One region of the Exiguobacterium sp. s7 genome, then DNA from elsewhere that is predicted to be linked to it. Evidence: riboswitches for the same ligand, from Rfam matches in the RefSeq annotation. Region 1 holds a riboswitch; the other holds the start of a gene.
The links. Region 1 has a riboswitch for S-adenosylmethionine ahead of mtnK (S-methyl-5-thioribose kinase). Riboswitches for the same ligand answer to the same signal wherever they lie in the genome.
Positions count from the first base shown of each region.

Region 2: linked by a shared signal. The riboswitch ahead of KNP79_RS06165 (Na+/H+ antiporter NhaC family protein) and the one ahead of mtnK (S-methyl-5-thioribose kinase) in region 1 are both predicted to bind S-adenosylmethionine.

Region 1 covers NZ_JACSLO010000017.1:7,413-10,828, reverse strand. Annotated here, with positions in the region: gene mtnA (S-methyl-5-thioribose-1-phosphate isomerase) at 1-381, opposite strand, end outside; gene mtnK (S-methyl-5-thioribose kinase) at 378-1,532, opposite strand; SAM riboswitch class I at 1,614-1,716, opposite strand; SAM riboswitch class I at 1,922-2,023, shown strand; gene KNP79_RS14355 (2,3-diketo-5-methylthiopentyl-1-phosphate enolase) at 2,093-3,250, shown strand; gene KNP79_RS14350 (2-hydroxy-3-keto-5-methylthiopentenyl-1-phosphate phosphatase) at 3,247-3,416, shown strand, end outside.
Region 2 covers NZ_JACSLO010000003.1:213,417-216,832, reverse strand. Annotated here, with positions in the region: gene KNP79_RS06170 (GGDEF domain-containing protein) at 1-1,072, shown strand, start outside; SAM riboswitch class I at 1,169-1,264, shown strand; gene KNP79_RS06165 (Na+/H+ antiporter NhaC family protein) at 1,317-2,618, shown strand; gene KNP79_RS06160 (TVP38/TMEM64 family protein) at 2,640-3,290, opposite strand.

The sequences.
Region 1 (3,416 bases):
GTCGTACAAAGCGATGGCGCGGCGTTTGATTTCCTCGGCAATCGCCTCGAAGTCGTCCCCGACATTTAAATCAAGGAGCGATTCGATCACGTTTTGCAGATTGACCGCCGTCGGCCGGGTCGCGATCAAGCGGCGTCCGACGAGGTCGAGCCGACGCGTAAAGTCCGGATCGTCGACTAACCGGCCCGCCTCTTTGGCGAGGACGAACGCCCCGAAGTATGCGATGGCCGGGGCGCCGCGGACTTGGAGCGTCTCGATGGCATGTTCGGCCTGTTCGAGCGTCTCAATCGTCACGTACCGCTCTTCATGCGGCAACAACGTCTGATCCAATACGATGAGTTCGTCTGTCTGTGAATGGAAACGGATGTTTTGGACCGTCATACGCGCACCCCCGACAGGAGTGTCACCAAGTCGTCAATCGATTCGACGCTGTGGCGTTCTTTAATGAGCGCCGTCCCGAGGGAGAGCGCGTCACGTTTTCGTTCGAGCCGCGTCGCTTCCGGCAACGTCTCGAGATCGGCGACACCGGCCAGTCCGACGGCACGGCGAATGAGTTCGCAACCGGCGTAGCCGATCGTGTCGCTGAAAATCGTCCGCAACAACTCGTCGACGAAACCGTCCGTGTTGAACGGCTCGACGGCGCGTTCAAAATTGGCCCGAAACGTCTTCTCAAACGTCTCCCACACCGTCAAGACGTCCGTGAAACGCTCGAAGCGTTTGAGCGGGTCATGGAACGTCGACAGCGTCAAATGGGCGATGATTTGGCCGAGGTCGAAGCCGAACGGTCCGTAAAACGCGAACTCTGGATCGATAATCTTCGTTTCTTGTTGAGTCGCGAAGATGCTCCCCGTATGTAGGTCGCCGTGTAGGAGTGCCTCATGTTTCGTGACAAAGCCGACTTTCAGTTTCGTCACCTCGACTTTGAGCGCTTGGTCTTGCCAAAGGCGTTCGACATCTTCTCGCAGCGCCGTCTCGATGTTGTTCGACTCCGCGTCTTTGAACGGGTCGGTGAAGATGAGTTTCTCGGTGATGTCACACAGTTCTGGGTTGTAATAGTCACGTTCAATCCGCTTCTTCGCAATCGGTCCGGCCGCGTAATCCGACGTCGCGAACAGCGTCTCGCCTAAAAATTCACCAACATGGCGGGCCAGTTCAGGATACGTTTTCCCTTCCAAATAGCCTGTCCGAACGATCTCAAAATCTGACAGGTCCTCTAAAATCGTGTAGGCGAGCGTGCGGTCACTACCAAGCACGATTGGAACGAAACGAGGGACGACGTTGGCGAATTCGCGCAATGCCAACTGCTCGATCCACGCCCGTTCAAGTGTGAGTGGCCAACTTTCGCCGACGACTTTCGCATACGGGAGCGCTTGTTTGACGATGAGACTCGTTTCGCCTTGTCGGATGCGGAAAACGAGGTTCAAATTGCCGTCCCCGATCTCCTCGCAATGCGTGATGCCTCCGTCTTCGATTAACCCCAACGTTTTCACATGCTCGACGACGGTCTGTTCTGTAAATGGTTGATATGACATGATGTTTTCCCCTTCCTGTACGTTGCCCACAAAAAAAGCCCCTTTCTCCGCGAGAAAGAGGCACAGCCAAACTGGTTGTTCCTCTCATCTGTCAGACATTCGTCTGGTGGATGTAGCACCGTGCCTAGTGGTCGGTTGCTGCGGCGTCATCGGGCCAATTCCCTCTGCCAACTCGCGATAAGAGTGGTTTATTCGATTCGGTGAACTTATGTGCTGAATATTACGGACTCGACGTCACAATTGTCAACGTCATTTTCTCGGTGCACCTCCGTCTTTTTTTGTGCATATATGGAAACAACTTTCCAAAATATTTTTTTTGGAAAAAAAGGAATTGACGACGTGATGATTCTGTGCAAAAATTCAATTAAATTTCACAACTTCAAATCACATTCTTATCAAGAGCAGACGGAGGGACAAGCCCGATGATGTCGCAGCAACCGACCAGAGATGGCACGGTGCTAATTCTTGCAGCGTAAGCTGAGAGATAAGAGTTCATTTTTTTATGATGACCTCTTGCCTCGGCATGGGGTCATTTTTGTTTGCCTGGAAGGAGGAACCATATGAGTATCACTGCCACATATGAAATCAAACGGACGGACGCGGTCGCGACCGTCGCCAACAAGATCGCCCTCGAGCTGACCGTCGGCACATGGACGGACTTGCCTCACTTAGAGCAAGAGCAGTTACAGGCGTTCCGAGGTGAGGTCGTATCAACCACACATACGGACACGACGAGCCGCTTCACAATCCGCTATCCGTTACATAATGTCAGCCCTGACTTTTCATCCATCTTGACGACGACGTTCGGGAAACTGTCCCTCGATGATTCGGTCCGATTAATCGATTTGACGTTGCCGGAGACGCTCGCCTCTGATTTCAAAGGCGCCAAGTTCGGTGTCGACGGGATTCGTGAGTTGCTCGGCGTTCAGGATCGCCCGCTCGTCATGAGCATCTTCAAAGGCGTCATCGGCCGTGACCTCGCGTTTCTCGAGCAGCAACTCCGCGATCAGTTCGCCGGTGGCATCGATATCGTCAAAGACGACGAGATTTTATACGACAACCCGCTCACCCCGTCGCTTGAACGGGCCCGGATCGGAGCGGACGTCATTCAAGCCCACTTCGAGGCGACCGGGAAACGCGTCCTGTACGCCATCACGCTGAGCGGCCCCGTGTTCGGTCTGCGTGACCAGGCGCTCCGTCTCATCGAGGCCGGTGCGACGGCGCTCCTGTTCAACGTCTATACGTACGGTCTCGACGCACTGCGCGAACTCGCGAACGATCCGGATATCCACGTCCCGATCTTGGCACATCCGGCCTTTGCCGGCGCCTTGACCGGATCAATCAGTCATTCGCTTTTGCTCGGTAAACTCCCTCGCCTCGCCGGGGCCGATTTGACGCTCTTCCCGTCACCGTACGGCTCACTTGCGACACCGCGCGACGAGGCGTTCGTGATTCGTGACCAGAGTGCCGAACCACATTGGTCGAAGCCGATTTTGCCGGTCCCGTCCGCGGGGATTCATCCGGGACTCGTCGCCGATATCATTCGGGACTTCGGGACGGATGTCGTCATCAACGCCGGCGGTGGCATTCACGGTCATCCGGACGGTGCAGCCGCCGGGGCTCGTGCGTTCCGACAAGCCATCGCTCACGTACTCGGTCAAACCGAAGGGCAGACGGACGAGCTCGATACCGCGTTGAAGGCGTGGGCGTCACGATGACGGCCCATATCCTCTGCGACTTTGACGGGACGATTACGGCGGAAGACAATATCATCGCGTTGATGAAGGCGTTCGCCCCGCCGGCTTGGGTCGAGTTGAAAGACGCGGTCCTCGAGCAACGGATTTCCATCCGATCCGGGGTCGGTCAAATGTTTCGACTGTTGCC
Region 2 (3,416 bases), on a different contig from region 1:
GACGAATTTACTAGTCGTCAGTAGCATCGCTGCCGCGTTGACGTTCTTCATCAAGCGGCTCATCATCCAAAAAGGCCGGCAAGACGCCTTTAAATCGTTGATTGAACAGTATGATGAGGCAAAAGAAGCCGTGTCGTTATCGCAGAGCGAGGCGCAAGCCATCGAAGTGTTTCTCAGTCAATGTGAGCGGCTCAATCACTATGACGAAGGGTTCGTCGAGTTTAAACTGTTCGACCGTACCCTGTACTTTGATTTGAAGACGCGTCAGCCGATTGACCGTCACATCGTGTTCGATTTGCTCGATCACGCTTATCCGAACGAAGCCTCGGTCGAATATGAGATGCGCTTCGAATGGGACGCACCACTGTCGAACGAATTTGACGACGACTATCATAGTTTCATCTCGGTTCGGTCCGAGGAGATCGAAGGGATTCGCACGTGGCTCGTCATGACGGGTGAACACGTCTATGGGTATCCCCCGACCATCCAACGTGAAATCGTCAAACTTCTCAAGTCGTTCAACCGGACGATCAGCCGTTGCCATGAGCGCGACCGTCTTTACACGGAAAGTCGGACCGACAGCTTGACGCTGCTCGCGAATGCACGCGCGTTTTACGAATACGGGATTCAACAAATCTCGGACGGTTCGATGTATCCGATTTCGGTCGCGATGCTCGACATCGACTTTTTCAAAAAAATCAACGATGTGCACGGACATCAAGTCGGGGACAGTGTGCTCCAAGAGTTTGGACGGCGGATTCGCCAGGCACTCCGCACCGAAGATTTTGCCGCCCGTTACGGCGGTGAAGAGTTCATCTTGCTATTGAATCGTTGCGATGTCGAACAGGCAATCGAGATCGCCGAACGGATCCGGCAACAAATCGAGAACAAACCGTTCCACGTCGACGGAATCGATATCCCCGTCACCGCTTCGATCGGTGTCGACACGATTCAGGCGTTCGGTGACAAACGCCTCGACGATACGATCCGTAACGCTGACCGGGCCCTCTACGTCGGCGGGAAGTACGCCGGACGCAACCGCGTCGCCCATTACAATTTCTTAACGACCTGACTCACCCCCACGTTCACCGCGTGGGGGTTTGCTATTGACAAGCGGATTTGAAACAGGTACGTTAGGGAACGTGTCTTATAATTAAATATCACAACTTTTTTATCAAGAGAGACTGAGGGACTGGCCCAGTGACGTCTCGGCAGCGGGTAACCTGTGCCAAATCCAGCGAGCAGTCTGCTCGAAAGATGAAAAAAGTGTTTTCTTGTAGAGAGAGCCTTTTTTCAGAAGGCTCTCTTTTTATTTTATGAATGAGGTGAATCGATTGGAACAACCGACAGCTAACAAATGGGCACTATTGCCTTTGCTCGTCTTCCTCGTCTTCTTTATCGGGGCAGGCATCTACTATAACGACTTTTATAAATTCCCGGTCCTGATCGCGGCGTTGATCGCGGTCATCGTCGCGGCGATGATGACGAAAGGCAGCGTCACTCAGACGGTCGAGCGTGTCGCCCAAGGTGCGGGGAACCCCGGCATTTTGATCATGGTCTTCATCTTCTTGCTCGCCGGAGTGTTCTCGAGTGTCGCCGAAGCAATCGGCGCAATCGACGCGACCGTCAATGCGGCGCTGACATTTTTACCGTCCTCGCTTCTACTGAGCGGTTTATTCGTCATCGCGGCTTTCATCTCGATGGCGATGGGAACGTCGACGGGCACGATTGCCGCCCTCGCCCCGATCGCGCTCGGTATCCACGAAGAAAGTGTCGTCAATATCGCCATCGCGGCGGCTGCCGTCGTCGGTGGTGCCATGTTCGGGGACAACTTGTCGTTCATCTCGGACACGACAATCGCTGCCGTCCGGACCCAGCGTACCAATATGCGTGACAAATTCCGAACCAACTTTTGGATTGTCCTCCCGGCCGCCCTTATCACAATCGTCCTCTTATCGGTGTTATCGAGTGGAGAATCGACTGTCGATGCAGCCGCGTTCGAATGGTATAAACTCATTCCATACCTCGCCGTCATCGCTCTCGCCTTGACCGGGTTGAACGTCATTCTCGTTTTGCTTGGCGGGATTGCCTTGACCGGCATCATCGGTTTGATCGATGGGAGTTTGGCTGTCACTTCATACGTCACGGCTATGGCAGACGGGATGATGGGTATGGCCGAGATTTCGCTCTTGACGCTCCTCATGGGCGGACTCGTCGGACTCATCTCGCATAACGGCGGGCTCACTTACTTGCGTGACGCGCTCACGTCGCGGATTCAAAAACGTGCCGGTGCCGAATGGAGCATCGCCGGGCTCGTCAGCGCGACGAACGTTGCGACGGCGAACAACACGATCTCGATTCTCGTGGCCGGTCCGCTCGCCGCCAATATCGCCGACACGTATGACATCGAGCGAAAGAAATCAGCGAGTGTGCTCGACATCTTCTCGTGTGGCGTCCAAGGCCTGTTGCCTTATGGGGCACAGCTGCTCATCGCCGCCGAATTGACGAATACGGCGTCACCAGCGCTCGTCCCGTATATGTTCTATCCATTCCTGCTCTTCATTTGCGGAGGGCTGGCCATCGTCTTTAACTTCCCGCGTTTCAAAAAGCGCGCCTGACCAAAACGACCCTTTGAAGCACTAGCTTCGAAGGGTCGTTTGACGTTTCGTTTCACGTTCACGTTGAAGTTGTTCGTTGCGTTTTTTGAAGGCGCGCCGCTTGAGCAATTCCTCGAGGCCACGGCTGATCGCCCAAAGAACAAACAGTAACAGTCCAAGCATCGATAAGCGGAACGGACTTTGAATAAACTCTTCCCACTGGTCACCAATGACCGAAAAAATCAAGACGACAAGCAGTTTCCCGAACCCCGCCGCCATGATGAATGTCCGAAGCGGCATTTGAATGAGGGCAAGTAAGTATGTGATCAAACTGACCGGGATGAACGGGAGCGAATATAAAAACCCAAGCGAGATCGGGCTCATATGGTTGATGCGTTCCAGCCAATATACCCCTTGTTTATGTTTTTCGAGCCACCGTGTCATCGGTTTACGGAATACGTAACGGACGGCTGTAAAGACAAGAATCGTCCCTAGTAAACTACCGACCCAAGACAATAACGTCCCGAGCAAGAACCCATACGTGGCCGCGTTCGCCGAAATGATGAGGACGAGCGGAAGAAATGGAAAGATCGCCTCAAGGAACGGCGCCCCTAGTCCTGCCCATGGGCCTCCCGGAAGCTCTTGCAGCCATTCAATCAGTTGGATAATCCATTGTTGGAGTGATGTGAGCATATCAGTTTCCACCTTCGACTTTCATTAATACCTTTTACCCGATTTCGCTCAGGAAGACGCATCCCCCTGCACGCCAGTAAAAAAAATAAAAAGTATTTGCGAAATTTCGCTGTGATATCTATCATA